Regions from separate parts of the Kosakonia oryzae genome, predicted to be linked through region 1. Evidence: predicted binding sites of a transcription regulator. Region 1 holds the regulator's gene; each other region holds the start of a gene.

Evidence for each region. Region 1 encodes LexA, which represses DNA repair genes until DNA is damaged. Its sites were predicted from a motif close to TNCTGTATGTACATACAGNA; they were not measured.
Region 2: sulA (SOS-induced cell division inhibitor SulA) is a predicted target of LexA. The motif match lies at 5,056-5,075, and genes of this name have one in related genera.
Region 3: dinB (DNA polymerase IV) is a predicted target of LexA. The motif match lies at 3,407-3,426, and genes of this name have one in related genera.

What each region holds. Positions count from the first base shown of each region.
Region 1 covers NZ_CP014007.2:5,070,741-5,081,074, forward strand. Annotated here, with positions in the region: gene AWR26_RS24030 (CsbD family protein) at 1-162, opposite strand, end outside; gene dinF (MATE family efflux transporter DinF) at 328-1,662, opposite strand; gene lexA (transcriptional repressor LexA) at 1,739-2,353, opposite strand; gene AWR26_RS24045 (diacylglycerol kinase) at 2,462-2,830, opposite strand; gene plsB (glycerol-3-phosphate 1-O-acyltransferase PlsB) at 2,963-5,386, shown strand; gene ubiA (4-hydroxybenzoate octaprenyltransferase) at 5,491-6,360, opposite strand; gene ubiC (chorismate lyase) at 6,373-6,870, opposite strand; gene malM (maltose operon protein MalM) at 7,052-7,999, opposite strand; gene AWR26_RS24070 (maltoporin) at 8,111-9,439, opposite strand; gene malK (maltose/maltodextrin ABC transporter ATP-binding protein MalK) at 9,517-10,334, opposite strand, start outside.
Region 2 covers NZ_CP014007.2:3,434,540-3,444,873, forward strand. Annotated here, with positions in the region: gene helD (DNA helicase IV) at 1-1,548, opposite strand, end outside; gene AWR26_RS16455 (YccF domain-containing protein) at 1,671-2,117, shown strand; gene yccS (YccS family putative transporter) at 2,135-4,264, shown strand; gene AWR26_RS16465 (TfoX/Sxy family DNA transformation protein) at 4,258-4,878, opposite strand; gene sulA (SOS-induced cell division inhibitor SulA) at 5,097-5,606, shown strand; gene ompA (porin OmpA) at 5,978-7,027, shown strand; gene matP (macrodomain Ter protein MatP) at 7,105-7,557, opposite strand; gene AWR26_RS16485 (AAA family ATPase) at 7,740-9,500, shown strand; gene fabA (bifunctional 3-hydroxydecanoyl-ACP dehydratase/trans-2-decenoyl-ACP isomerase) at 9,570-10,088, shown strand; gene rmf (ribosome modulation factor) at 10,158-10,325, opposite strand.
Region 3 covers NZ_CP014007.2:4,308,871-4,319,204, forward strand. Annotated here, with positions in the region: gene frsA (esterase FrsA) at 1-14, opposite strand, end outside; gene gpt (xanthine phosphoribosyltransferase) at 122-580, opposite strand; gene pepD (cytosol nonspecific dipeptidase) at 840-2,297, shown strand; gene dinB (DNA polymerase IV) at 2,333-3,388, opposite strand; gene dpaA (peptidoglycan meso-diaminopimelic acid protein amidase) at 3,741-4,478, shown strand; gene AWR26_RS20515 (class II glutamine amidotransferase) at 4,449-5,216, opposite strand; gene lpcA (D-sedoheptulose 7-phosphate isomerase) at 5,367-5,948, opposite strand; gene fadE (acyl-CoA dehydrogenase FadE) at 6,185-8,632, shown strand; gene AWR26_RS20530 (amidohydrolase) at 8,744-9,514, shown strand; gene AWR26_RS20535 (gamma-glutamyltransferase family protein) at 9,678-10,334, opposite strand, start outside.

The DNA of each region.
Region 1 (10,334 bases):
CGCCTGATCTTTGGCATAACCGTAACGTTCCTGGATTTTACCCACCAACTGGTCACGTTTACCTTCGATGATGGTCATATCATCATCGGTCAGTTTGCCCCATTTTTCTTTAACAGTGCCTTTGAACTGTTTCCAGTTACCGCCGACTTCGTCTTTATTCATCGTTGACTCCTTATCGTTCGGTTAAATAGGTAATCGTTCTGCTGAACGTACTGATTATTGTAGTTAAGGATTCCGGCAATCGATTTTTATTCGGAATCTTTAACCACCACGATAGTTAAAAACAGCATAAGCGAGACGAGGAAACCGGCAAAAAGCCTGGCAGTATCAGGAAGGATTCGCGTCGGAAAACCAGCTGCCGTTACGCCAGTGGCGACGCCACAGCCAGGCAAGCGTAAGCCCGCGCAGGGCGAGAAAGACGGTCAGCGCCAGCCATAAACCGTGATTGCCCAGCACCGGGACCGTCAGCAGCGTGACAGCGAACCCGGCAGCGGCAATCGCCATACTGTTACGCATCTCCGCAGCGCGCGTGGCACCGACAAACATGCCATCCAGCAAGTAGCACCACACGCCCACCAGCGGCAGAATTACCTGCCAGAACAGGTAATGCCCGGCGAGCGTCTGCAGAGCAGGAAGTGAAGTCAGCAAGGCAATAATGTTGTCGCCTGCCAGCGCATAAATCGCCGCAAAGAACAGCGCCACCAGCCCGGCCTGGCGGCACGCAGCTCGCCAGACTTCCATCAATTGGCTGCCATCGCGCGCACCGTAGGCTTGCCCGGAATGCGCTTCGACCGCATAGGCAAAACCATCCAGCGCGTACGCGGTAAAGGTGAGAAACATCATTAGCACCGCGTTCGCCGCGACCGTCTCGCCGCCAAGACGCGCGCCCAGTACGGTGATTGAGCCAAAGCAGAGCTGCAAAAGCAGTGAGCGCAGCATGATATCGCGGTTAAGCGCTAATAAGCGCCGCATACCGCCGCGCCAGGCATTTTTAAGCACAGACAGGGGGACGCCGCGCATCACCAACACGCGGTGCACCATCAGCAGGCCGATGGCGAACGTCGCATACTCAGCCACAACGGTGGCGAGCGCGGCTCCCTGCACATTCATGTGCAGACCCATCACCAGCCACAGGTCGAGCACAATGTTGAGAAGATTCCCCACCACCAGCAGGATCACCGGAGCACGGGCATACTGCACGCCCAGCAACCAGCCGAGCAACACCAGATTTCCCAACGACGCTGGCGCACTCAGCCAGCGAATATTGAGAAAGCGCCGCGCTTGTTCCAGTACAGCTTCGCTCCCGCCGGTGATGTGCAGCGCCAGATCGATGAGCGGCGTACGCAGCAGCATAATTAACATACCTGCCAACAACGCCAGTAACAGCGGTTGTACCAGCGCGCGCGCCAGCGCAGGTGCGTTTTTTGCGCCAAACGCCTGTGCCGTAAGACCGGTTGTGCTCATCCGCAAAAACAGCAGCAGCATAAACAAAAAGCTGGTTGCCGTTGCGCCGATCGCCACCCCACCGAGGTAAACAGGGCTATCCAGGTGCCCGACCACGGCGGTATCCACCAGCCCCAGTAACGGAACAGTGATATTGGAGAAGATCATGGGCAGCGCAAGCCGCCACAGTGCTCTGTCAGATGCGTTCAGCAACGGCATGGCAATGTCGAATCAACGGGGAAAATTGTATTACGCAGCGCCACGTTGTTATGTGTCGCTGCGGAAAGAACAGGCGTTAGAGCCAGGTACCATTCCGGATGACGCCAACCGCCAGCCCTTCAATGGTGAAGTTTTGATCGCGCAGATCGACGACGATCGGGGAAAACTCGCTGTTTTCCGGCAGCAGTTCGACGGTGTTACCCTGTTTTTTCAGACGCTTCACGGTAACTTCATCATCAATACGTGCGACGACCACCTGGCCATTACGCACATCCTGCGTTTTATGCACTGCGAGCAGGTCGCCGTCCATAATACCGATGTCTTTCATCGACATACCGCTGACGCGCAGCAGGAAATCCGCATGAGGTTTGAAGAGATCGGGATCGACCTGATAGTGACCCTCGATATGCTGTTGCGCCAGCAGCGGTTCACCCGCAGCAACGCGGCCAATCAGCGGTAAACCGATATCCTCTTCTTCTTCCAGCAGCAGACGCAGACCACGCGATGCGCCGGAGACGATTTCGATAACCCCTTTGCGCGCAAGCGCTTTCAGGTGTTCTTCAGCCGCATTTGGGGAACGGAACCCCAATTGCTGTGCGATTTCCGCACGCGTTGGTGGCATACCGGTTTGGGTGATCCGATCGCGGATGAGATCGAACACCTCTTGCTGCCTGGCCGTTAATGCTTTCATCCCGCCCCCTGGGTGTATATACAGTTATGCTGTGAGTATATACAGTCAAAGGCGATTTTGGAACCAAATTTAAGCAAAAAACCAGGGTGTTATCGATTTCTGGAAGCGTTATCGAAAATGCGCCCAGAGAAGCGAGATCCAGGTAAACAGCGCCAGCAGGATCGACATCAGCACTGCCGCCGAGCCCATATCCTTCGCCCGACCGGAAAGTTCGTGAAATTCAGTACCAATTCGGTCTACGACAGCTTCAATTGCACTATTTAGGATTTCAACAATCATTACTAGCGACACCGAGCTAATCAGCAATACCCGTGTGACCGTGTCAATGTCCAGCCAGCAAGCAATAATGATAGCTAAAACAACGGCTAACAGTTCCTGGCGGAAGGCGGCTTCATTGATCCATGCAGCGCGAACGCCCTTCCATGAGTAACCTGCTGCTTTAATGATTCGGGTAATTCCGGTGGTATTATTGGCCATGAAAAGAACCTTTTTATGTAATAAACGTCAATGTCTACATCAGCGTACTGAGGTACAACAGAAATTACATGCGCTTTCTGATATTCTTGCGGCGCAATGGCACTATTATTAACCAGAGGCTTTTCATCTTTTATGTCCGGTTGGCCACGAATTTACTACAAATTACTGAATTTACCATTAAGTGTACTGGTAAAGAGTAAATCGATACCTGCAGAACCTGCACAGGAACTGGGTCTCGATACTTCACGTCCTATTATGTACGTGCTGCCTTATAACTCTAAGGCAGATTTGATGACGTTGCGTGCTCAGTGTCTGGCGCACGAACTGCCCGATCCGCTGGAACCCCTGGAAATCGACGGCGTACTGCTACCGCGTTTCGTGTTCATTCATGGCGGTCCGCGCGTGTTTACTTATTACACGCCGAAAGAAGAGTCCATCAAACTGTTCCACGACTACCTGGATTTACACCGCAGCCATCCGGATCTGGATGTGCAAATGGTGCCGGTATCGGTAATGTTTGGCCGCTCTCCAGGGCGTGAGAAAGGCGAGATTAATCCGCCGCTGCGCATGCTGAACGGTATCCAGAAATTCTTCGCTATCTCCTGGCTTGGCCGCGATAGCTTTGTGCGCTTCTCGCCGCCCGTCTCCCTGCGCCGCATGGCGACCGAGCACGGCACCGATAAAATTATCGCGCAGAAACTGGCGCGCGTGGCGCGTATGCACTTCGCGCGACAGCGCCTGGCCGCCGTAGGGCCGCGTCTGCCGGCGCGTCAGGATCTGTTCAATAAGCTGCTCTCTTCCAAAGCGATTGCCCGTGCGGTCGAAGACGAAGCACGCAGCAAAAAAATCTCTCACGACAAAGCGCAGCAAAACGCTATCGCGCTAATGGAAGAGATTGCCGCCAACTTCTCGTACGAAATGATCCGTCTGACCGACCGTATCCTCGGCTTTACCTGGAACCGTCTCTATCAGGGGATCAACGTACACAACGCCGAACGCGTGCGCCAGCTTGCGCACGACGGCCACGAGATTGTCTATGTGCCCTGCCACCGCAGCCATATGGACTATCTGCTGCTCTCGTATGTGCTCTATCACCAGGGGTTGGTGCCGCCGCACATCGCCGCAGGCATCAACCTGAACTTCTGGCCCGCCGGGCCGATTTTCCGCCGCTTGGGTGCCTTCTTCATTCGCCGTACCTTTAAAGGCAACAAACTCTACTCCACCGTATTCCGCGAATATCTGGGCGAGCTGTTCAGCCGCGGTTATTCGGTCGAGTATTTCGTCGAGGGCGGTCGTTCACGTACCGGGCGTTTGCTGGATCCGAAAACCGGTACGCTGTCGATGACCATCCAGGCGATGCTGCGCGGCGGTACGCGCCCTATCACGCTGGTGCCGATCTATATCGGTTATGAGCATGTGATGGAGGTGGGTACCTATGCGAAAGAGCTGCGCGGCGCTACCAAAGAGAAAGAGAGCCTGCTGCAGATGGTGCGCGGGCTGAGCAAGCTGCGTAACCTGGGGCAAGGTTATGTGAACTTCGGTGAACCCATTCCGCTGATGAACTACCTGAACCACCACGTTCCGGATTGGCGCGAGTCTATCGATCCCATCGAAGCGATTCGCCCGGCATGGCTGACGCCGACGGTGAATAACATTGCCGCCGATTTGATGGTTCGCATTAACAATGCCGGTGCGGCTAACGCCATGAACCTGTGCTGTACGGCGCTGCTGGCTTCGCGCCAGCGTTCGTTGACGCGTGAGCAGTTAACCGAACAACTCAGTTGCTACCTCGAACTGATGCGCAATGTGCCTTACTCGCCGGATTCAACAACGCCTGCCGCCAGCGCCGACGCGCTTATCGACCACGCGTTGCAGATGAACAAGTTCGAAGTCGAGAAAGACACCATCGGCGATATCATTATTCTGCCTCGTGAGCAGGCAGTATTGATGACCTATTACCGCAACAACATTGCCCACATGCTGATGCTGCCGTCGCTGATGGCGGCGATCGTGACCCAGCATCGCGCCATCTCCCGCAGCGATATTCTGCGCCACGTTGAGCTGCTCTATCCGCTGCTGAAAGCCGAGCTGTTCCTGCGCTGGGAAAAAGCCGAGCTGGCGGAAGTGCTGGAAAACCTGACGCAAGAACTGCTGCGCCAGGGCTTAATTACCGTCAAAGACGATCGCCTGAGCATCAATCCGGCCCACTCGCGGACGCTGCAACTGCTGGCCGCCGGCGCGCGCGAGACGTTACAGCGCTATGCCATCACCTTCTGGCTGCTTGGCAACACACCGTCAATGAACCGCAGCACGCTGGAAAAAGAGAGCCGCACGCTGGCGCAACGTCTGTCGGTGTTGCACGGCATCAACGCGCCGGAATTCTTCGACAAAGCGGTATTCTCCACGCTGGTGTTAACGCTGCGTGATGAAGGGTATATCAGCGACAGCGGCGATGCAGACCCGACGCGGACGCTGGGCGTTTACCAGATGCTGGCAGACTTGATAACGTCGGATGTGCGTCTGACGATTGAAAGCGCGACGCAAGCGGAAGTGTAAGCCAGGAAAGTCGCCGCCGGATGTCGCTTGCGCTTATCCGGCCTGTGGGATGAGATAACCTCGCAGGCCGGATAACATGCAGCCGCATCCGGCAGTTTTTAGATTCAGTGCAGGTAACTAAAAGCCAGCCCTAAAAACAGCACCAGCCCCACGTAGTTGTTGTTCATAAACGCTTTAAAACAGGCATCGCGTTCGCGTCCCGCAATCAAGATCTGTTGATAAACAAACAGCACGCCCGCCACCAGTACCGCAGCGTAATACGCCCAGCCCAGCCCGTTCAGCCAGCCAATAGACGCCATCAGTGCCAGCACGGCAACTTGCAAAATACCGATAATCAGCTTGTCGTAACGACCAAACAAAATCGCCGTCGATTTGATGCCAATCTTCACATCATCATCGCGATCAACCATGGCGTACTGGGTATCGTAAGCCACCGCCCACAGAATATTGGCGAAAAACATAGTCCAGCAGCTTAGCGGCACAGATTCACTGACGGCAGCAAACGCCATCGGAATTGACCAGCCAAATGCCGCGCCGAGCACCACCTGCGGCAGATGCGTGTAGCGCTTCATAAATGGATAAACCCACGCCAGCGCCAGCGCCGCCACCGACAGCAGGATGGTCATCATATTCAGCGTCAGCACCAGCGCAAAGGCCAGCAGCACCAGAACAACAAACAGCACCCGCGCTTCATTTTCCGTGACCGCGCCGCTGGGCAGCGGTCGGTTCGCCGTGCGTTTAACATGCCCGTCGAATTTGCGATCCGCGTAATCATTCACCACGCAGCCCGCCGCGCGCATCAGCCAGACGCCCGCAACAAACACCAGTAAAATCCACAGCGGCGGCACGCCAGGCGTTGCCACCCATAACGCCCACAGCGTTGGCCACAGCAGCAGCAACGCGCCAATCGGTTTGTCCGTACGCATAAGCCTGTGAAAGGCTAACAACTTAGTCTGCGTGAGACTCCACTCCATTCTATTTTCCTCTTAGTACAGCGGTGACGCAGGCAAAAACAGTTCTGTAAGCATCAAGGGTTTCCCCCCCAGACGCAGGCGGGAACGCCGTCCCCACAGCTGCTCATAACGGCCAATATCAATAAAATCACGCGTAAGCGTTGAAGAGGTAAAGAGATATCGCCCAAGCGGCGTATTGCCCAGCCGTTGCAACGCCATTTCCGGGCCGCTCAGGGTTGATTCCGGCACGACGGTGCGCCCGGCAAGCCAGGGGTCGCCATCTGCGCAAAGGATGATCTCCCGTAACCAGTAACGTGCCTCTTCCGGTAAATGCGCACGTTCAGGCGCAATCTCATCCGCCGTGACAAAGCCTTCCTGAATCAATGTGACGCTGACTTTTTTACCTTGCTGCTCAAAACGTTTGGTCATGGAATCTTCCAGCAACAGCCAGTCCAGCAGTTGCGGTTCCAGTTCGGGTATTGCGTCTACATAGCGCAGCGCACGCAATTGCGTAAGCGCAGGGTGTGACATGCCTTACTCTCCGGTACATAACGTAGCAATAGTGTATCGCAGAACAGGCAGGCTCGTGCGGGGAAACTTCAAACGGTTTTCATCAGCGCAACAGATGCGCAACAGCGCGCATCTGCGCCGGAAAAAGGGTGCGCCAGGCGACGCACCAGTTACTGCAAAATATCGGCAGTGCGGGGATGGGTTACCCCTTGCCTTTTACACTGCTGATAAAAGTGGCACGGGCGGTTTTCGACCCGAGGCGTTCAGCTTCATTCAATAATTTCAGTGCCTTATCAATATCGCCTTTGGCAGCAGCCTGTTTGATGGCCTGATTGAAATAACTCTCCGTATCATTCAGCATTGGCTCGCTTTTCGCGGCTGGCGCAGGCGCAGCAGCCGGAGCCGCTACCAGCGCAGGTTGTGCACTGTAGACCGGCGCTGCAGTGTTACCCACGGTGACCGGGCTTGGGCCGGAAGAGCCAAACAGCGGGCCGACCAGCACGCTGGAACCGCTGCTGTTTTTCACTTTCAGCGTCAGTTTCCCGTCAGTGCCGTGCTTCGCGATCGGATCAGGAATATCCGGTACCGCATTGCCGGTGCCTTTGGCATAGGCTTTTGCCGGATCGATTAATTTTGTGGTGCGTTGTAAGTCGTTGTTTGTAGTAAAGACCAGCACATAGATTTTTTGTTGTCCCAGCGCCGGCGTTAGGCGCATCACCCCTTCCAGGCGATCGGCGCTCATCACACCGGGTTCCTGGTAGGTAAAGTATTCGCTGGGGAAATAGGCTGAAGGCGTCATGTTCTGATCAAGAATCAGCACGTTCGGCGCAAATACGCTGGTTTGCTTATCCACTTCGCTGGTTAACGTCAGCGTCAATTCGCCGATATTCGCCGGTACGCTCCACGCCGCAACCGGGCCGCTAATACCTGGCACATCGAGGCGTTGACCGCCGGTTGACAGTTGCGTGGACTGTGTTTTCGATTGATCGACCGGCGTCCAGGTCAGTTGCTGTAATGCCGATGCCGGAATTGACGGCGCGGCAGTGGTGTTTTGCGGGACAAAATTGACATCAGCGAAGCTAACCCCGGGAGCGCCCGCCAGTAAACCGGCGGTCAGGCACAGGGCGACGAGACTTTTTTTCATTTTCATTGTTATCACCTTTTCTGCACGGGAACAGCGAACGCCAGGCAATAGCGCGCTGACCCAAGGGTTGAGGGGCTTGCGCCCCTCTTTTGGTCATTACGTCAGGTTAAGCGTGGATTACCACCAGATTTCCATCTGTGCGCCGAAGCTCCACTCATCGTTGTCGCCACGGCTGGTGGTGGTGAAACCAGAGTCGTTCGAAGCAGCGAAGCGCGTTACAGAATCACCGTTTTTGATGTAGCCCCATTTTTCATCCCATTTCGCATAGGTAGCGAAAATACGGATTGCCGGACGAGACCAGATGCTGTCGCCTGCCTGCCATTGCTGTGCAAGGGTGATTTTGTACTGGCCGTTTCTGTCGCCAGTCTGCTGGGATTTCACGTTGTCGTAGCCCACTTCCAGCAGGGTGCTCATGATTGGCGTCCATTTGTACATTGGACGAACGCCCACGGTCCACCAGTCGGTGCCGAGTTTAGAATCGAGATCCTGTTTCTGGTACATACCGACATACATCAGGTCCCATTTATCACTCAGCGTGATTGCACCGTGATCCAGCACGCGCCACAATTTGCCGTCGTTGTTACCACCGACGAAATCGTCAAAGCTGCCGGATTGGTAAGTCCCTTGCGGAACACCTTTACCCTGCGTGGTCATGGCATCGGTCGCGTACTGCAGAACAAACTTGTTGTAGCCTTTCAGCATGCTCTGAGTATGTTCAGCAGTGAACATCCAGCCATCTTTCGAATTGTCGCTGTTCACATAGCGATAATTGTCGGTTTTGTTTGAACGACCGTAATCGAAGCCCAGTTCCAGCATGCCGTCCGGGTTAGTCTGCAGACCAGCTAAACGCACGTCGAAGACATCGTTAGCGGTATCTTTAACCACGTCATAAACACCCGGGCTGCTGAAGGTGACAGAACCGCCCGCTTCAGAAGAACGGGTTGCTGCCAGAGAGAGTTTACCGAAGCCAAGATCGATGTTTTCCAGACCTGCGCCCGGGCCGGAGATATCCCAGTAGTAGAAGTCGATCATGTGCACATCATGACGCTGGTAGAAGCGTTTACCGGCCCAAATGGTGGCGCCTGGCAGCGCGTCGATCAGGTTTTTACCCTGCACGTTCGCTTCACGGAAGGCCGGGCTGGTGGCTTCCCAGTCATTTTGCTGTGATACGGAGTAAGCCACGTTCGTGTCGAAGTAGAAGCTCTTATCGCCCTCTTTCCACACTTCCTGGCCGAGTTTTAATTCTGCGTAGGTTTCACATTCGTTACCGAGACGGTATTTAGCACCTGCACCGGTCGCCTGGAAGCATTTTTGCTCGCCGCCGCTGCCGGTCCAGCCGATGCCGGAACGCGCGTAACCTTTGAAGTCGACGGCGCCCGCCTGCGCAGACAAAATGCCTGCGGTAATGGCGAGAGCCAGGGGTAGTTTGCGCAGAGTAATCATCATTCTATCTCCTGAGATCATTGCTTTTCTGTTTACACCTGGCCCTGAAAGGGTTGGTGTAAGTTTTTTTTGGGGTACGCTCAAACGCCTGGCTCTTTGTGTAACCGGCGGCAGGCGGTGCCATCTTCACGGAACAGATGGCAGCGCTCCGGCGGCAAGCCGATAGCGAATGTGGCACCCTCTTCTACCAGCACGACGTCAGCCTGGCGGTAGACCAGGTTCTGGCGTATTGCGGGGATCTGGATATGAATTTGTGTTTCGTGACCAAGCTGTTCTACGACCTGCACTTCCCCTTCCAGCGTGACATCGGCGATGTCGCTTGGAAGCAGATGCTCCGGGCGAATGCCCAAAGACATATTCGCGCCGACCTGCACATTGGCGCTGTCCACCGGCAGCCAAACCTGCTGGCGGTTAGGCAGCTCAACCTGCACCTGTTCAATGGCGGTGGCCGTCACTGTTACCGGCAGGAAATTCATCTTCGGCGAGCCAATAAAGCCCGCAACAAAGCGGTCAGCCGGGTAGTGATAGAGTTCCAGCGGTTTCCCGACCTGCGCCACGCGACCGGCGTCCAGCACCACAATCTTGTCGGCCAGCGTCATCGCTTCGACCTGATCGTGGGTGACGTAAATCATCGTGCGGCCAAGGCGTTTATGCAGACGGGAGATCTCAATACGCATCTGCACGCGCAGCGCGGCATCAAGGTTGGAAAGGGGTTCATCAAGTAAGAAGACGCTGGGTTCAGCCACCAGCGTGCGACCAATCGCCACGCGCTGGCGCTGGCCGCCAGAGAGCGCTTTCGGTTTGCGTTCCAGCAAGTGCGCCAGTTGCAACACCTCCGCCACCTGAGTGACGCGCGATTTAATGATCTCTTTTTTCGCACCCGCTAACTTCAGGCCGA
Region 2 (10,334 bases), 1.6 Mb from region 1:
AATAAAGCGATTTGCCACTTCACCGATGCGCGAATTGAAACGGTAAGTGGTATCGAGCGCACAAAGATCGCCCTCGCCAAAGTAGTCATGAAACGCGGTGGTCAGCGAAAGTTGCGCCCCGCTAAACCGGTAGATAGCCTGCCAGTCATCACCGACGGCAAACAACGTAGTCTGCGAGTTTTGTTTACGCAACGCCGCCAGCAGCGCCGCTCGCTGTGGGGAAATATCCTGAAATTCATCCACCAGGATATGCTTCCATGGGCTGATAAAACGCCCTTTCTCCAGCACATTGATAGCCTGGTGGATCAGACCGGAGAAATCGACCGCGTTTTCCGCCTTCAGCGCTGCTTTCCATGCTTTCAATAGCGGGGCCATCAACTTAATACGTTTACTGAACAGGTCGCGCACTTCTTCTGGCGCGTCGGCAATCATTTCAGCCTGCGCACCGCCATGCATTCGCATCAGCCCGATCCAGCGATCGAGACGCGGCCCGATGCGGCGCTGGAGTTTGTCATTTTCCCAGAAATTGCCTTCCGGCACGTCCCAGTTCATCTCCTCTTCCAGCCATTGCCGCCAGCCTTTCGCCTGCGCTTTTTTCTCGCTGCATTGCTGACACCAGGTTTCCGTAAGCAGCGCCAGGCGCGCGGCAGTATCGTTCTCCAGTTCGCTCAGCGCAGGCACTTTTTTACTGCCTTGCTGGATGATATACAGCGCCAGCGCGTGGAAAGTCCGCGCGGTAATCTCTTCGGTGTGCAGCCGTTCGCGGATGCGCTCATCCATTTCCTGGGCAGCCTTACGGCCAAAAGCTAATAATAAAATCTGATCGGGAGCCGCCTCGCCGCGCGTAAGCAGCCAGCCAGCGCGAGCCACCAGCACGGAAGTTTTACCGCTGCCCGCTCCGGCCAGCACCAGCAGCGACTGTTCGCCATTCACTACGGCTCGCGCCTGCGAAGGATTAAGCGGAGAACTTTCTATCTGCTCAAAAAAGGCGGCATATTGCGTAAGCATCGCCTCGGTATAGGCCTTATTATGCTGCGCCCTTCGTTCTTCAACATCGTTCAGCCACGCCTGGCACTGCTGCCAGAGCTCGCGGCAGTTCTCAAATTCCGCCAGTCGGCTTATGGGCATAGGTAGCGCAGTAAAAGCCTGCTGCAACTGCTGTTGTAGCCCGGTAAGCTGTTTGCGCGTCAGCCATTTCGCCCGATCGACACGCCCGGCAATAAGCTCAAGCTGTTCCGATAGCACGCCAGCCGCCACTTCGCTCATCTCCGCGCCCCATTTACTCCAGCGCTCATTAAGATGGTGATAAAAACGTTGGGTCTCGCTCCACTCCGTGCCGTGAAGGCGTACCACTTTCTTATCGGCAAGCTGAAACTCCATCTCACCCCAGACCAGCCCGCGTTTGCACTCAATTGCCAGCAACTGATTAAAAGGGATAAGGTATTCATGCCGGTCACCCGTGACTTTAATGCCCGCGTTCAGAATTACCGCGCGATCGTACGGGTGCTGGGCTAACCGTTTTCCCAGTGAAGTCGCTTTCAGTTCCATGACTTATCGTTCTCAGCCTGTGACAATAAAAGTCAGTTTACCTGCCAGAGAATTGGCGCTCCAGTCCAAAAAGTCGTTACAATTGCCGGGATATACCACTCATAGGGTTGTTCTGAGGTTTTATGCGTACTGTTCTGAATATTCTGAACTTTGTTCTTGGTGGTTTTGCCACCACATTGGGCTGGTTGCTGGCAACCGTGGTCAGTATCGTGCTGATTGTAACGCTGCCGCTGACGCGTTCCTGTTGGGAAATCACGAAGCTCTCGCTTATTCCGTGGGGAAATGAAGCGATCCATATAGATGAACTGGAACCGGAGCGCCAGAATAGCCTGCTAAACGTGGGGGGAACGGCGCTGAATATCATCTGGTTTGTGCTGTTTGGCTGGTGGTTATGCATCATGCATATTGCCGCCGGTATTGCGCAGTGCATCACCATTATCGGCATCCCGGTAGGCGTGGCGAATTTTAAAATTGCGGCGATTGCGCTCTGGCCAGTGGGTCGTCGTGTGGTCTCTGTCGAAACCGCCCGCGCAGCCCGCGAAGCTAACGCCCGTCGTCGTTTTCAGTAACCGGACCGAATGCCGCTATGTTAAGCCCTCTGCTTCGTCGTTACACATGGAATAGCGCCTGGCTGTATAACGTCAGAATTTTTATCGCCCTCTGCGGTACAGCAGCGCTCCCCTGGCTGCTTGGCGAGGTCAAACTGACCATCCCTTTAACGCTGGGCGTCGTAGCTGCCGCGCTGGCCGATCTGGACGATCGCCTGAGCGGACGGCTGAAGAACCTGATCATCACGCTGATCTCCTTTTTTATTGCTTCCGCCTCCGTCGAATTGCTGTTCCCGTGGCCGTGGCTGTTTGCTATCGGGCTTGTCAGCTCCACCTGCGGTTTTATTTTATTGGGCGGACTTGGGCAGCGCTACGCCACCATAGCCTTTGGTGCCTTGCTGATTGCGGTTTACACCATGCTGGGGATTTCGCTTTTCGAGCAGTGGTATCAGCAACCGCTACTGTTGCTGGCAGGCGCAATCTGGTTTAACTTCCTGACGCTGGTTGGGCACCTGGTTTTCCCCGTTCGCGCTTTGCAGGACAATCTTTCACGCAGTTATGGACAACTGGCGCACTACCTTGAACTGAAATCACGCCTGTTTGATCCGGATATTGAAGATGAAAGTCAGGCGCCGCTTTACGATCTGGCGTTGGCCAATGGTCAGCTCGTTGCCACGCTCAACCAAACGAAAGCAACATTGCTGACACGCCTGCGTGGCGATCGTGGACAACGAAGCACACGCCAGTCCCTGCATTACTACTTTGCCGCGCAGGATATCCATGAACGCGCCAGCTCATCGCACATTCAATACCAGACGCTGCGCGAACATTTCCGTTACAGCGATGTGATGTTCCGCTTTCAGCGTCTGCTATCAATGCAAGCACAGGCCTGCGACAGGCTTTCACACGCCATTCTGCTACGAACGCCTTATCAACATGATTCCCGTTTCGAGCGTGCGTTTACGCATCTTGATGCCGCGTTAGATCGCATCCGCGCCAGCGGTGTGACGTCAGCAGATCATTTGAAAGCCCTGGGTTTTCTGCTCGATAACCTGCGGGCGATTGACGCACAATTAGCGACGATCGAAACGGAACAACCGCAGTCCCAGCTTCTGAATGAGACAGAAAATCAGTTAGCCGATGACAGCCTGAACAGCTTTAGCGATATCTGGTTGCGGCTACGCAATAATCTGACGCCGGAATCTGCACTTTTCCGTCACGCGGTACGTATGTCGCTGGTACTGTGTGTTGGTTACGCATTTATTCAGATCACCGGTTTACAGCATGGTTACTGGATCCTGCTGACCAGTCTTTTCGTCTGCCAGCCCAACTATAACGCCACCCGCCATCGCTTGACCCTGCGCGTCATCGGCACACTGGTAGGTGTGGCGATAGGTTTGCCAGTGCTCTATTTCGTTCCTTCCCATGAAGGACAACTGGTGCTGATCGTCATTACCGGCGTACTGTTTTTTGCTTTTCGCACCGTGCAATACGCGCATGCTACGATGTTTATCACCCTGCTGGTGCTGCTCTGCTTTAATCTGCTCGGTGAGGGCTTTGAAGTAGCGATTCCCCGTATCATCGACACTCTGATAGGCTGCGTGATTGCCTGGGCGGCGGTAAGCTTTATCTGGCCTGACTGGCGTTTTCGCCACCTGCCACGCGTGATAGAGCAGGCTCTCGATGCCAACTGCCGTTACCTCGACGCGATTCTGGAACAGTACCATCAGGGGCGCGATAACCGACTGGCGTACCGTATTGCCCGGCGCAATGCCTATAACCGTGATGCTGAACTGGCGTCGGTCGTATCCAATATGTCTTCAGAACCCGGCGCATCGCCTGAACTCCGCGATGTGGCATTCCGTTTACTGTGCCTTAACCACACTTTTACCAGTTATATTTCTGCACTTGGCGCGCATCGCGAGCAGCTCGCACATCCCGACATTTTGCATCTGCTTGATGACGCCGTCTGTTATGTAGACGACGCCCTGCATCACCTTCCTTCTGATCATGCGCGCGTACAGGAAACGCTAAGTTCCCTGTCGCAGCGCATTAAACATTTAGATCCACGCCCGGATAGCAAAGAGCCGCTGGTCCTTCAACAGATAGGCCTGCTTATCGCCTTATTGCCGGAAGTTTGCCGTCTGAAAAGCCAACTGGTTCAGTGAGGATTGGCCGTTTTCTTCATCACAATAGCGAACCACTCCATCAGTTCCTGGCGCGTTTGCGCCGGGAGCGCCGCTTCGTGCAATCCTACGATAGCGCCTTCCAGCGCCAGAAGAATTTTCACACCCAGATGGCGATTCGCTTTCCGCAGCCTGAGCCAACTGGCCTTAGCACCAAGAAGACGCAGCGTCTGTATATCCATAATTCCGGCATCACGAAGCTGCGTTTCGATCTGGAACGTCAGATTAGGGAGATCGCGCAGACGTTTTCTGGCGCTGCGCTGCACTTTTTCACGCCGGGCAGCATCGAGAGAATATGCCGAAAGTTCCAGCAGCATAGGGCGATCGTTCCATAACGCCTGATCCACAAAATAGTAATTTAACGAAACCTCCCGTCCTCGTTTGTTGAATATTAAAAGTGGCGCATGGTGCGTTATTGCATATTGAGTACTTTGTTCACAGGCCCGCAGGTAAAGCTCTCCTTCGGCCACCATCGCAAAAACCGTGTCGTCCACCGACAAGCTGTAACCGCCAAAATGAGCACGGTGACGAATTTCGCCAAGCGATGTCAGACATTCACATGATTGATGTATACACTGATAAGAAAGGTCTTCCATGATTTTTCCCTTATAAATCACACAGTAAAGCCACTACGATGTTAGCTGTTTCGTTAGGCAGGAACATAGGCAACTGTGAGCGGGACAGCAAGCGAATTTTACGTTGTGCGGTAAAGACAAAAACAAAAATGCGAGATAGTTTCAGAAATTGAGGTTGATCTTTGAACATTTAGAGGATACTGTATGTTTATACAGTAACTCACAGGGCTGGATTGATTATGTACACTTCGGGCTATGCTAAGCGTTCAACAACATTCGATTCCGCATTCACTACGTTAAATCATGCTGACCACTCCCGCAGTGTGTCCGGGCTTATTAGCGAAGTGGTTTATCGCGAAGATCAGCCAGGAATGACGCAGCTTCTTTTATTGCCCTTGTTGCAGCAACTCGGCCAACAGTCCCGCTGGCAGTTGTGGCTGACGCCACAACAGAAACTGAGCCGTGAATGGCTGCAATCCGTTGGTCTGCCACTCGCCAAGGTGATGCAAGTTAACCAGCTTTCACCTGACCTGACGCTGGAATCAATGATCCGTGCATTACGCACCGGGAACTATAGCGTCGTCATTGGCTGGCATGCGGAAGAATTAACCGAAGATGAACACCACCGGTTGGTGATGGCAGCAGAAGAAGGCAACGCGATCGGCTTTGTTATGCGTCCAGTACGTCATGATCCTCTGGCTGCGAGACAGCATTCCGGGATAAAAATTCACTCAAATTTGTATCATTGAGTAACTTTAAGAGTATTCCTGGGATTATTTTTGCCTGAAGCTTGCTTTTGCATTTTATCCGCCAAATACAGCGACAAAGCCTGTGTGGCGCGCTTTTCAGCCTCATCGCATCGGACAAAATATCAGCGGAATTGTTAAATATTGTGTATACAAAGCCTTTTTTTTCATATGCCTGACGGAGTTCACACTTGTAAGTTTCCAACTACGTTGTAGACTTTACATCGCCAGGGGTGCTCGGCATAAGCCAAAGATATCGGTAAAGATATCTGCTGAATAGTTAGTGAGCAACGCCCCCGGTGAAGGATTTAACCGTGGCATCTCATCTCTTAGAGATAACCATGGCGATTTTTGGATGATAACGAGGCGCAAAAATGAAAAAGACAGCTATCGCGATTGCAGTGGCACTGGCTGGTTTCGCTACCGTAGCGCAGGCCGCTCCGAAAGATAACACCTGGTATGCAGGTGGCAAACTGGGTTGGTCCCAGTATCATGACAAAGGTGCGGTATGGCAGAACGATGGCCCGACCCACGAAAGCCAACTGGGTGCTGGTGCGTTCGGTGGCTACCAGGTTAACCCGTACGTTGGTTTCGAACTGGGTTATGACTGGCTGGGCCGTATGCCGTACAAAGGCGACACCGTTAACGGCGCGTTCAAATCTCAGGGCGTTCAACTGACTGCTAAGCTGGGTTACCCGATCACTGACGATCTGGATATCTATACCCGTCTGGGTGGTATGGTATGGCGTGCTGATGGTCAGAGCAACCAGGGCTTCAAAGATCACGATACCGGTGTTTCTCCGGTCTTCGCTGGTGGTGTTGAGTATGCACTGACTCGTGATATCGCTACCCGTCTGGAATACCAGTGGGTTAACAATATCGGTGACGCAAGCACCGTTGGTGCTCGCCCGGATAACGGTATGCTGAGCGTAGGCGTTTCCTACCGTTTCGGCCAGCAGGAAGATGCAGCTCCGGTAGTTGCAGCTCCGGCCCCGGCTCCGGCTCCGGAAGTGCAGACCAAACACTTCACCCTGAAGTCTGACGTTCTGTTCAACTTCAACAAAGCAACTCTGAAACCGGAAGGTCAGCAGGCGCTGGATCAGCTGTATGGTCAGCTGAGCAACCTGGATCCGAAAGACGGTTCAGTAGTGGTTCTGGGCTTCACCGACCGTATCGGTTCTGACGCTTACAACCAGGGTCTGTCCGAGAAACGTGCTCAGTCCGTTGTTGATTACCTGATCTCCAAAGGTATCCCGGCGAACAAAATCTCCGCACGTGGTATGGGCAAATCCAACCCGGTTACCGGCAGCACCTGCGACAACGTGAAACCACGCGCAGCGCTGATCGATTGCCTGGCACCGGATCGTCGTGTAGAGATCGAAGTGAAAGGCAGCAAAGACGTTGTAACTCAGCCGCAGGCTTAAGTTTACGTCTTAGCAAAAACCCCGCCAGAGCGCGGGGTTTTTTATTGCCTGAAATTCTATCACGTCTTAGGGAAAACTCACTCTTTGCCTAGCAGCGCCTGCAAATCCTGCTTCAGTGTGGACATCTGCGAAGCATACTTCTCTTTATGTTCCGCATCCTCAATCAGTTGCACAATCGTTTCAGACAGTGTTTTCCCCCGCCGCTGCGCCAACCCCGCAAGTCGTTGCCAGACGACAAACTCCAGGTCAATTGACTTTTTACGCGTGTGCTGGTGTTCCGCGTTAAAATGGCGCTTACGCCGGGCGCGGATAGTCTGTTTCATTCGGTTAACCAGTGCCGGATTGATATGGAGACCAATCCACTCATTCACCTGTACCGGCTCATTTTCGAGGGTCAACAATACATCGACGGCTTCCTTCGCAGCACTGGCTTCAATGTAACGCGTGATCAGTTCTCCTTCACGGTGCTTTTTAACCAGATACTTCCATTTCCAGCCGCTTTCGAGATTTTCCAGTTGTTGATATTTCATTGCTCTCTCAACGTTACCGTGTAACTCAGTTCAGAATATCAGTTTTTTGTCACTCTGCTTAAAAGAAATCGTCCACTGTGAGCTATCGTCCAGCTTCGCATCGCGAAAGCGCGTAATCCCGGTGTGTTAAAGAAGGGTTTACGGTATAATCTCGCCTTTTACTCCAGACCAAAAAAACGACTTTGACCATTACAAAACTTGAATGGAACGACCTGGTTCCTGATACAGAAAGCTATCAGGAAGTTTTTGAATCGTCCGAATCAGCGCCCGAAGCGGACTTCTCGCTGGCCGATACGCAACCCCGATTACAGTACGCGCTGGAGCAACTGCTCTATCCGCAGGCAACGTCACGTTTTTTACTGGCAAAGGCGCCAGAAGAAGCTGAATACCTGGCACTTATTGCCTGCGCTACCGGAGAAATAATTCCTCAGGACCGCCCGCTAGCCGGGGGGCAATACCGCATCAACGGCGCATCCGTAAGTTTTGACCCGGCAACCAGTGCGCAATCTCCTTTCACCGGAAGCAAGCCGGTAGCGATTGCTGAGTGGATCGAAGCAGAGCAACTGTTTGGTTGTTTGCGTCAGTTCAATCATGAAATTACTTTGCAGCCGGGTCTGGTACATCAGGCAAACGGCGGTGTGCTGATCATTTCCCTGCGCACGCTGCTTGCGCAACCGCTGCTGTGGATGCGTCTGAAAACAATGGTGACGCAGCGCCGTTTTGACTGGGTCTCCTTCGACGAATCTCGCCCTCTGCCGGTCAGTATTCCGTCTATGCCACTGGATCTGAAAGTGATTCTTGTTGGGGAACGCGAATCTCTGGCTGATTTCCAGGAGATGGAGCCCGATCTGGCCGCGCAGGCAATTTACAGCGAATATGAAGAAACACTGCAAATTGTGGATGCCGAAACAATTGGAACCTGGCGTCAATGGGTCGAGCAGGTTGCACACAGCGCACAGCTCCCCTCACCCGGTACCGATGCGTGGCAGCCGTTAATTCGTGAAGCAGTACGCTATACCGGCGATCAGGAGACGTTGCCGCTCTGCCCATTATGGCTGGCGCGCCAGCTACGGGAAGTCGCGGCGACAGCCTCAGGCGCAACGTTCAGTGGCGAAGAGCTTCGCTCGATGTTTGCTCAACGTGAATGGCGCGAAGGATTTCTCGCTGAACGGATGCAGGACGAAATTCTGCTGGAACAAATTCTCATCGAAACCGAAGGCGAGCAGATTGGTCAGATTAATGCGCTGTCAGTCATCGAGTTTCCGGGTCACCCACGTGCGTTCGGTGAGCCTTCACGCATTAGTTGCGTCGTTCATGTCGGTGATGGTGAGTTTAACGATGTTGAACGCAAAGCCGAACTGGGTGGCAATATCCACGCGAAAGGCATGATGATCATGCAAGCGTTCCTGATGGCGGAGCTGGAGCTGGAACAGCAGCTTCCCTTCTCTGCCTCGCTCACCTTTGAGCAATCTTACAGCGAGGTTGATGGCGACAGCGCCTCGATGGCGGAGTTGTGCGCCTTAATGAGCGCCCTTGCAGAAGTGCCCATCAATCAGAGTCTGGCGATCACCGGCTCAGTGGATCAGTTCGGTCGCTCACAGCCGGTTGGCGGATTGAATGAAAAAATCGAAGGCTTCTTCGCCATTTGCCAACAGCGGGAGCTTACAGGTAAGCAAGGGGTGATTATTCCTTCAGCAAATGTGCGTCATCTCTCGTTGCATCAGGAACTACTGGACGCGGTTCAGGCACAACAATTCTTTATCTGGGCCGTAGATGATGTTCGTGATGCGCTACCTTTATTAACAGGCCTGCCGTGGGAAGCTGAAGGACAAAACAACCTCAAGCAACTCATTCAGGAACGTATTGCACAGGCGACGCAACAGGATGCACGCCACCGTTTCCCGTGGCCGCTGCGCTGGTTGAATTGGTTTAACCAAAACTGATCGGACTTGTTCAGCGTACACGTGTTAGCTATCCTGCGTCCGAAATTACAAATAAGGCTTACTGAAAACATGGTAGATAAACGCGAATCCTATACAAAAGAAGATCTTCTTGCCTCTGGCCGCGGCGAACTGTTTGGCGCAAAAGGCCCGCAATTGCCGGCACCCAATATGTTGATGATGGACCGTGTGGTCAAAATGACCGAGACCGGCGGTAACTTTGATAAAGGCTATGTCGAAGCTGAGCTGGATATCAATCCGGACCTGTGGTTCTTTGGCTGCCATTTCATCGGCGATCCGGTGATGCCTGGCTGCCTCGGTCTGGATGCCATGTGGCAGCTGGTTGGTTTTTACCTCGGCTGGCTTGGCGGCGAAGGTAAAGGCCGTGCGCTGGGCGTCGGTGAAGTGAAATTTACCGGTCAGGTTCTGCCGACAGCAAAAACCGTTACTTACCGTATCCACTTCAAACGCGTGGTGAACCGTCGTTTGATCATGGGCCTGGCCGATGGTGAAGTTCTGGTCGATGGTCGCGTGATCTACACGGCTTCCGATCTGAAAGTGGGTCTGTTCCAGGACACCTCCACTTTCTGATAGCGAATTCTCCTCCGCCAGAAAGGCGAAACCTCCGCAATGCGGAGGTTTCTTTTTAAAGAGACAGAATCAGGCGATAACTGCCCTGTCTTCCATGGCCTCTCGCCAGCCTCCCAGCCACTCGGACCTTTGATTCAGGGTTTGGTACGGACACATTTCTTTCGGGCGTCCGGTAATACCAGCCTGATAACCACGTTGATGTGCCCGTTCCAGGCGATCTCGTTTTTGTCTCTTCATGCCTCGTTT
Region 3 (10,334 bases), 760 kb from region 1:
TTGGCTTGTGACATCGCACGCAGCCTCCATGTATCTATCACTGGAGGTTATTGTAACCTGAGGTGCGACAAAATGAACAACGCCCGGTAGAACCGGGCGTTAGCAGAACGTGCGGGGGGAATTAACGGCCGCTGATAGGCGGAACGAAAACCACGCCCATATCCCACGGCTGTTCAATCCAGGTATCCTGTGGAATATCAATAACATAATCATCAACCAGCGGGCGACCTGCCGGTTTGGCGAAGATGGTGACAAAGTGCGCTTTCGGATACATTTCACGAATGGCTACCGCAGTACCGCCTGTGTCAACCAGATCGTCAATCACGATAAAACCTTCACCATCGCCTTCCGCACGTTTCAGCACTTTTAATTCGCGCTGGTTATCGTGGTCGTAGCTGGAGATGCAAACGGTATCAACATGACGAATGCCCAACTCACGCGCCAGTAATGCACCCGGTACCAGACCGCCGCGGCTTACGGCGATAATGCCTTTCCATTGTTCTGAAGGCATCAGTCGGGCAGCCAGTTTGCGTGCGTGAATCTGCAACATGTCCCAGGTGACGACGTATTTTTCGCTCATGTGAAGTGTCCCAGCCCGTGTTTTACGGCTTAAAAAGTATTCCAGGGGAAAATAGGTTGCGCGAGATTATAGAGATCTGCGGCACTAAAAACCAGTATTACCCGGCATTAGCGGCGCTTTTTCCACGTTTACAGGCTCGCAGTCTGGCAAGAAAGTGTTATTCTCAACGCCATCTCGCAAGGCGCTCTTGCGATGCCCGTTTATTTAACCCTGTGACCTGCAAGGTAAGTTTCGCAGGCTCTTTGTAAGGAGACTCATCGTGTCTGAACTGTCTCAACTATCGCCACAACCGCTGTGGGATATTTTTGCCAAAATCTGTTCTATTCCTCACCCGTCCTACCATGAAGAACAACTCGCCGAACATATTATGGGCTGGGCGAAGGAAAAAGGTCTCCACGCAGAGCGCGACCAGGTGGGCAACATTCTGATCCGCAAACCGGCCACCGCCGGCATGGAAAATCGCAAACCGGTCGTATTGCAGGCGCACCTGGACATGGTGCCGCAGAAAAATAACGACACCGTTCATGACTTCACCACCGATCCGATTCGCCCTTATATCGATGGCGAATGGGTTAAAGCGCGCGGCACCACGCTCGGCGCGGATAACGGCATCGGTATGGCCTCTGCGCTGGCCGTTCTGGCCGATTCCACCGTGCAACACGGCCCGCTGGAAGTGCTGCTGACCATGACCGAAGAAGCGGGTATGGACGGCGCGTTTGGTTTGCAGGCCAACTGGCTGCAGGCAGACATTCTGATTAACACCGACTCTGAAGAAGAGGGTGAGATCTACATGGGCTGCGCGGGCGGGATCGATTTTATCACCACCCTGCCGCTGACCCGCGAAGCCGTACCGGCCGGTTATGAAACCTTCAAACTGACGCTGAAAGGCCTGAAAGGCGGCCACTCCGGCGCGGAAATTCATGTCGGTCTGGGCAACGCCAATAAACTGCTGGCGCGCTTCCTGGCCGGACATGCGGCGGAACTGGATCTGCGTCTGCTCGATTTCACTGGCGGCACCCTGCGCAATGCGATCCCGCGCGAAGCGATTGCCGTAGTCGCTGTTCCGGCCGCTAACGCCGCGCAGCTCAAAACGCTGGCCAGCACGTATCAGGCAATCCTGAAAAACGAGCTGGAGATGAAAGAGAAGAACCTGGTGGTGCTGCTGGAAAGCGCAAGCAGCGATAAATCCGCGCTGACCACGGCTTCCCGCGACACGTTTGTTCGCCTGCTGAACGCCACGCCAAACGGCGTCATTCGTAACTCCGACGTGGCAAAAGGCGTGGTTGAAACCTCGCTGAACGTCGGCGTGGTTACCCTGCAGGACGACAGCGCGGAAATCATCTGCCTGATCCGTTCGCTGGTTGATAGCGGTAAAGATTACGTGGTGAGCATGCTGGAATCGCTGGGCGCGCTGGCTGGCGCGAAAACGGCGCCGAAAGGCGGCTACCCGGGCTGGCAGCCGGATGCGCATTCGCCGGTAATGGCGCTGGTGCGTGAGACTTATCAGCGTTTGTTCAACAAAACGCCGAACATTCAGGTGATCCACGCAGGTCTGGAGTGCGGTCTGTTCAAAAAACCGTACCCGAACATGGACATGGTCTCCATTGGGCCAACCATTACTGGCCCGCACTCTCCGGATGAGCAAGTGCATATCGAAAGCGTGGGCCACTACTGGACGCTGCTGACCGAGCTGCTGAAAGCGATTCCGGCGAAATAAGCCCGCTGTCCGCGCCGCCCGGCGCGGACATTCATTTATAACCCCAGCACCAGTTGCCGCTCCAGTTGCGGATCCAGCAACGTCACATGCAGCCCTACCAGCCGCACACCGCGCCCGCCGCGACGCTCATCCCACGTTTTCCGCGCCGTTGCCAGCAGATCCTCTTTATTTAAGCGCGGCCAGACATGTTCCTGGGTAGTGAGCTGAAAATCATTAAACTTCAGCTTTACGCCCTGGCGGGCAATCAGCAGATCCGGCTTCACTTTGGCCAGCCGTCGCTCCAGCTCCGGGTATAAATGCTCAATAATCGCTTCGCACTCTTCCCAGTGGTGAATATCGTCTGCCAGCGTGCGCTCCACGCCGACGGATTTACGTAACCGCTCGCTACTGATTTCCCGCTCATCAATGCCCTGGCTGCGCTCCCACAAAATACGGCCAAATTTACCAAAGCGTTTAAGCAACATCGCCAGATCGCTGCGCTGCACATCTTCACAGGTGCGCAGCCCCAGCGTCTCCAGTTTTGCCGCCGACACTTTGCCGACGCCCGGAATCTTGCTTAGCGGCAGCGTGCGGAGAAATTGCGGAACGTCCGCTGGCGTGATCACGTACTGGCCGTTGGGTTTATTGAGATCGGAGGCAATTTTGGCGAGAAACTTTACCGGCGCCACGCCCGCCGAAGCCGTTAGCTGCGTTTCATTAAAAATAGTCTGGCGGATCTCCTGCGCCATCAGCGTTGCTGAGCCGTAGCAGTGCGGGCTGTCGGTAACATCCAGATAGGCTTCATCCAGCGAAAGCGGTTCAATCAATGTCGTGTAGCGGGAAAAGATCTCGCGGATCTGATTTGACGCTTCTTTATAAGCATCAAAACGGCCGGGCAGCAGAGTAAGGTGAGGACAAAGTTTCAGCGCCATTGCCGTGGGCATTGCGCTGCGCACGCCGAATTTACGCGCCGGATAATTGGCGGTGCTGATAACGCCACGCTTAACGCGGCTGCCGCCAATGGCAATGGGGATGTCGCGCAGGGCGGGGTTATCGCGCATCTCGACCGCCGCGAAAAAGCAATCCATATCGACATGTATGATTTTGCGCATGCGTACGCCCTCACAGAACACTGGATAAGTATACAGCACAGTCCAGTGAAATGAGAAGCCAGTGCGTAAAACCGCCGAAAAGAGGGTAATTTGATGGTTACTTCTGCCGTTTTAGTTTCATAATAACCCCCAGCTAAACGGCCAGGTGTTTGAAACGCAAAACAGAACACAATTTGCGCAATGGCGAAAATATCGCCAAAAAAAGATGAAGCGTGAAGGATGGACTCTATTCTGGCTTGCGAAAAAATGCCGTAATGCTAATGTGGGCGCTCCGAAACAGATTAGTCTGAATTTTGGGCATCTTTTGCCGTCCTGGCAATGTGGTATTCGCTTTATCAAGGAAACAAGTTGTATGCGCAAAATCGCATTGTTTATTGCGATGCTTCTGATCCCGTGCGTCTCGTTCGCTGGCTTAATGGGCAGCAACAGTTCGATTACGCCGGTAAGCAAAGAATATAAGCAGCAGTTAATGGGGTCGCCGGTTTATATCCAAATCTTCAAAGAAGAGCGCACCCTTGATCTCTACGTCAAAATGGGCGAGCAATACCAACTGCTCGACAGCTATAAAATCTGCAATTACTCCGGCGGTCTCGGCCCGAAACAGCGCCAGGGCGATTTTAAAAGCCCGGAAGGGTTTTACTCCATTCAGCGTAATCAGTTGAAGCCGGACAGCCGCTTCTACAAAGCGATCAACATTGGTTTTCCGAATACCTATGACCGCGCCCACGGCTATGAAGGCAAGTACCTGATGATCCACGGTGCCTGCGTCTCGATTGGCTGCTATGCCATGACGGATTCGAACATTGATGAGATCTTCCAGTTTGTAACTGCCGCGCTGGTCTTTGGGCAGCCGAACGTGCAACTGAGCATCTATCCGTTCCGCATGACCGACGCCAATATGCAGCGTCACAAATATTCGACCTATGCGGATTTCTGGAAACAGCTGAAGCCGGGTTACGACTATTTTGCTACCACCCACCAGCCGCCGGTTGTCTCGGTTGTGGATGGTCGCTACGTCGTCAACAAGCCGCTGAACACCGCCGTTCAGCCACAGTTGGCGTCAAACTACACGCTCCCCCAGGCAAAATAATGCCCACTCGCCTGGCATAATCTTTTGCCAGGTTTCGTTGCCGGTTAACGGCTGAGTGGCGATCACGGTAACCACATCGTTTGGTGTGGTTTCCCGCTGAAAATCAATTTCAACGTCCTGATCCAGCAGCTTCGCCACACCAAACGGCGCACGGCGGGTGATCCAGAACAGATTCGTCGAGCAGAACGCCATCACGTAGCGCCCGTCCGATAACAGCATATTGAAAACGCCCTTCTCGCGCAGTTGCGTTGCCAGCGAGGCAATGTACTTAAACACAGCCGTCATATTGCCCGGCGTGCGCGGATAACGTTCCGTAAGCTTATGCAGCAACCAGCAGAACGCTTTTTCGCTGTCGGTTTCGCCAATCGGGCGAAAATTGCCGGTCTCCAGCGATTTATAGCCGCTCAGTTGGCCGTTATGTGCGTAAGTCCAGTTGCGGCCCCACAGCTCGCGGGTGAACGGATGGGTATTTTCCAGCGCCACTTCGCCACGGTTAGCCTGGCGAATATGCGCCACTACCGAGCGGGACTTGATCGGATAGTCCTGCACCAGCTTCGCGATCGGGGAGTTAAAACTCGGTTGCGGATCTTTGAACGTGCGACAGCCCTTGCCCTCATAAAAAGTGATGCCCCAGCCGTCTTTATGCGGCCCGGTTCCACCACCGCGCTGGACAAGCCCGGTAAAACTAAAACAGATATCGGTCGGCACATTGGCGCTCATACCGAGCAGTTCGCACATACTCACCCCCAAAAACGCCTTAATTCTGGGAAGGCGTAATTGTTGCAGCCAGGTTGAACAGGGACAGCGCGGAAAAACCGGAGCGTACACAGAGTACGTGAGGATTTTGAGCACTGCCCAGGTGCAAAATGGCAAATAAAATAGCCTTCCTTAAGCCTTAACCATCTCTTTTTCGATCAGCTGAATCAGGATATGAATCACTTTGATATGGATCTCCTGAATACGATCAGCATAACCGAAATGCGGCACACGAATTTCAACATCCGCTGTACCCGCCATTTTGCCACCATCTTTACCGGTCAGAGTGATGACTTTCATCCCCTTCTCACGCGCTGCCGCCACCGCTTTGATCACGTTGCCGGAGTTGCCGGAAGTGGAAATACCCAGCAGCACGTCGCCTTCACGGCCAACCGCTTCCACGTAGCGGGAGAAGACGTAGTCGTAACCGAAGTCATTACTCACGCAGGAGAGATGGCTGACGTCGGAGATAGCAATCGCCGGATAGCCAGGACGGTTTTCACGGTAGCGACCGGTTAACTCTTCCGCAAAATGCATGGCATCGCAGTGAGAACCGCCGTTACCGCAGGACAACACTTTACCACCCGCTTTGAAACTGTCCGCCAACAGCACCGCCGCGCGCTGAATCGCGTGAATATTGGCTTCATCTTTCAAGAAATTCGCCAGCGTTTCCGCCGCTTCGTTCAGTTCGTTACGAATCAGATCCTGGTACATGAGGATATCCTTCAGCATAGATGTAAATAACACTGCGCAGTGTACCGGATAGGATCCGGAGCGAGAAGCTAAAGCCACGGCACCTGCGCGTTTTCGTTTTCCGTGCGCAAAATCCCCCCAACAATGTGAACCAGGTTGTAATTATTTTGTAAACACATTGCTAAAAGAAATCTCATCCACTACAACCATAACATCACAAGTGGTCAGACCTCCTACAAGACAGGGAGCTTTTTTCTATGATGATTTTGAGCCTTATCGCAACAATCGTTCTCCTCGGTGTGCTGTTTTATCACCGGGTCAATCTGCTCCTGAGCAGCGTGATTTTACTGGCGTGGACTGCCGCGCTGGGCGTTATGGGGCTGTGGTCCATCTGGGTGCTGCTGCCGCTGGCGATCATTCTGGTGCCGTTCAACCTGCCGCCAATGCGCAAGGCACTGATTTCCGCGCCGGTATTTCGCGGTTTCCGCAAAGTGATGCCGCCGATGTCGCGTACCGAAAAAGAAGCGATCGACGCGGGTACGACCTGGTGGGAAGGCGATCTGTTTCGCGGTAACCCGGACTGGAAAAAGCTGCACAACTATCCGCAGCCGCGCCTGACCGCTGAAGAACAAGCCTTTATCGACGGCCCGGTGGAAGAAGCCTGCCGCATGGCGAACGATTTCCAGATCACTCATGAAATGGCCGATCTGCCGCCTGAACTGTGGGCATTCTTAAAAGAGCACCGCTTCTTCGCGATGATTATCAAGAAAGAGTACGGCGGTCTGGAATTCTCTGCTTATGCGCAGTCCCGCGTGTTGCAAAAACTCTCCGGCGTCTCAGGTATTCTTGCCATCACCGTCGGCGTGCCGAACTCTTTAGGCCCTGGCGAACTGCTGCAACACTACGGCACGGAAGAGCAAAAAAATCATTATCTGCCGCGCCTGGCGCGTGGTCTGGAGATCCCCTGCTTTGCGCTGACCAGCCCGGAAGCGGGTTCCGATGCGGGCGCAATCCCCGATACCGGCGTAGTCTGCATGGGCGAATGGCAGGGCGAGCAGGTGCTCGGCATGCGTCTGAGCTGGAACAAACGCTATATCACGCTGGCGCCGATTGCCACCGTACTCGGCCTGGCTTTTAAACTTTCGGATCCAGAAAAACTGCTGGGCGGCGAAGAAGAGCTGGGCATCACCTGTGCGCTGATCCCGACATCAACGCCGGGCGTGGAAATTGGCCGTCGTCACTTCCCGCTGAACGTTCCATTCCAGAACGGGCCAACCCGCGGCGACGATATCTTTGTGCCGATTGATTACATTATTGGCGGGCCGAAAATGGCCGGTCAGGGCTGGCGTATGCTGGTGGAATGTCTGTCGGTCGGTCGCGGTATTACCCTGCCGTCTAACTCCACCGGCGGCCTGAAATCTGTCGCGATGGGGATTGGCGCTTACGCCCATATTCGCCGCCAGTTCAAAGTACCAATCGGCAAAATGGAAGGTATTGAAGAGCCACTGGCGCGCATCGGCGGTAACGCTTACGTGATGGATGCGGCCGCCTCGCTCATCACCTACGGCATTATGCTCGGCGAAAAACCGGCGGTGCTTTCCGCTATCGTGAAATATCACTGCACCCACCGTGGCCAGCAATCCATTATTGATGCGATGGATATTGCCGGCGGTAAAGGCATTATGCTCGGCGAAAGCAACTTCCTGGCACGAGCCTACCAGGGTGCGCCGATTGCTATTACCGTCGAAGGCGCAAACATCCTGACCCGCAGCATGATGATCTTCGGCCAGGGCGCGATCCGCTGCCATCCGTATGTGCTGGAAGAGATGGCCGCCGCGCAGAATAATGATGTGGACGCTTTCGATAAACTGCTGTTTAAACACATCGGCCATGTCGGCAGTAATAAAATGCGCAGCCTGTGGCTTGGCCTGACGCGCGGTTTAACCAGCGCCGCGCCGACCCGCGACGTCACCAAACGTTACTACCAGCATCTGAACCGCCTGAGCGCCAACCTTGCGCTGCTGTCTGATGTCTCAATGGCGGTGCTGGGCGGTAGCCTGAAACGCCGCGAGCGTATCTCCGCCCGTCTGGGGGATATTCTCAGCCAGTTGTTCCTCGCCTCTGCCACGCTGAAACGTTATGACGATGAAGGCCGCCAGGAAGCGGATCTGCCGCTGGTACACTGGGGCGTTCAGGACGCGCTGTATCAGGCGGAACAGGCGATGAGCGATCTGCTGGAGAACTTCCCGAATCGCTTCGTCGCGGGCGCATTAAGCCTGGTGATTTTCCCGACCGGTCGCCATTACCGCGCACCGTCGGATAAGCTGGACCACAAAGTGGCGAAGATCCTGCAAACACCGAGCGCCACCCGCTCCCGCATCGGGCGCGGCCAGTATCTGACGCCGAGCGAGCACAACCCGGTGGGCCTGCTGGAAGAGGCGCTGGTCGATGTGATGGCAGCCGATCCGGTTCACCAACGCATCTGCAAAGCGCTGGGCAAAAACCTGCCGTTTACTCGCCTCAATGATCTCGCCCAGCAGGCGCTGGCAAGCGGGTTGATCACTGCGGAAGAAGCGGCGCTGCTGAGCAAAGCGGAAGTCAGCCGCCTGCGCAGTATCAACGTTGATGATTTTGCGCCAGAGGCGCTGGCAACGCAGCCGGTAGTCAAGGCGCCGGAAAAGCTGCGTAAACCGGAAGCGGCCTGATGCGGTAATAGCCTGAAAGCATTCTTCCCTTACCAAAACCCGCAACTGCGGGTTTTTTTCTGTCTTTGCATGCTACAGTGTGCAAATGCTGTCTTACGGGGAGTCAACACTGTGCCTGGTTTGAAAATTACACTGTTACAACAACCGTTAGTCTGGATGGATGGGCCTGCAAATTTGCGCCATTTCGACATCCAGCTGGAGGGCGTTACTGGCCGGGATGTCATTGTCCTGCCCGAAATGTTCACCACCGGCTTTGCGATGGAAGCGGCAAAACAGTCCATGTCGCAAGACGATGTGGTGGCATGGATGCAAAGTAAAGCCCGCCAGACCAATGCGCTGATTGCGGGCAGCGCCGCGCTGCAAACGGACCGCGGGCCGGTAAACCGTTTTCTGCTGATTGAGCCGGAAGGCAAAGTGCATTTTTACGATAAGCGCCATCTGTTCCGCATGGCCGAAGAGCACCATCACTACGAAGCCGGAAATGAGCGCGTGGTATTTGAGTGGCGCGGCTGGCGAATTCTGCCGCTGGTTTGCTACGACCTGCGCTTCCCGGTGTGGTCGCGCAACCGCAACGATTACGATCTGCTGCTCTATGTTGCTAACTGGCCTGCGCCGCGCTCGCTGCACTGGCAGTCGCTGCTGGTGGCGCGCGCCATTGAAAACCAGGCATGGGTGGCGGGCTGTAATCGCGTCGGCACCGACGGCAACGGTCATCACTACCGTGGCGACAGCCGGGTGATCAGCCCGCAGGGCGAGATTATCGCCACCGCCGAACCGCACCTGGCAACGCGCATCGACGCCGAAATGTCGCTCAGCGCATTGCAGGAGTATCGCGCGCAGTTCCCGGCCTGGCAGGATGCCGATCCGTTTACGCTCGATTAACGCAAGGGTTGTGGTGTTACAGGCCGGGTAAGCAAAGCGCTATCCGGCCTTTTTATTTGCCGCGAGGTTCTGCCCGGTGGTGCGATGCTTACCGGGCCTACAGGTCTGAAGATCGAAGAGCATCATGGGCCGGATAAGCCAGGCTCCATCCGGCATCATTCCCTTAACTGACTAACGCTTGCCCATCTTTGCGGCTTTCAGTCGCTGCAACGTAGTGCCCTTCCGGCAGGCGATAGATCACCTGCGCGCCACCGAAATGATAGCCTTCCAGCGGATCTTCCACCGTAATCCGGTGTCCGCGCGCGCGCAGCCCGGCAATCAGATTGCGTTCAAACGTCGCTTCCACGACCACGTCCCGGCCTTTCACCACGCGCCAGCGCGGCGCATCGATCGCCGCCTGCGGGTTCTGCCCGTGCAGCATAATACGCAGCGCCATCTGCATATGGCCTTGCGCCTGCATCGGCCCGCCCATCACGCCGAAAGACATCAGCGGTTTGCCGTCTGCCCCCATCGCAAAGCCAGGGATAATGGTGTGTAACGGACGCTTGCCGCCCGCCAGCGCATTCGGGTGTTGCGGATCGAGCACAAAACCACAGCCGCGGTTTTGCAGGCTGATACCCGTTTCGGGCACCACGACGCCGGAACCAAAGCCCATATAGTTGGATTGAATAAACGATACCATCATGCCGCTGGCATCCGCCGTGGAGAGGTACACCGTGCCGCTTTGCGTCGGCGAACCGTAAACAAAATCGGAGGCCTTCTCCGGGTCGATTAGCGCCGCGCGAGCTTTTAAATAGTCGTCGCTGAGCAGCAGGTCGGC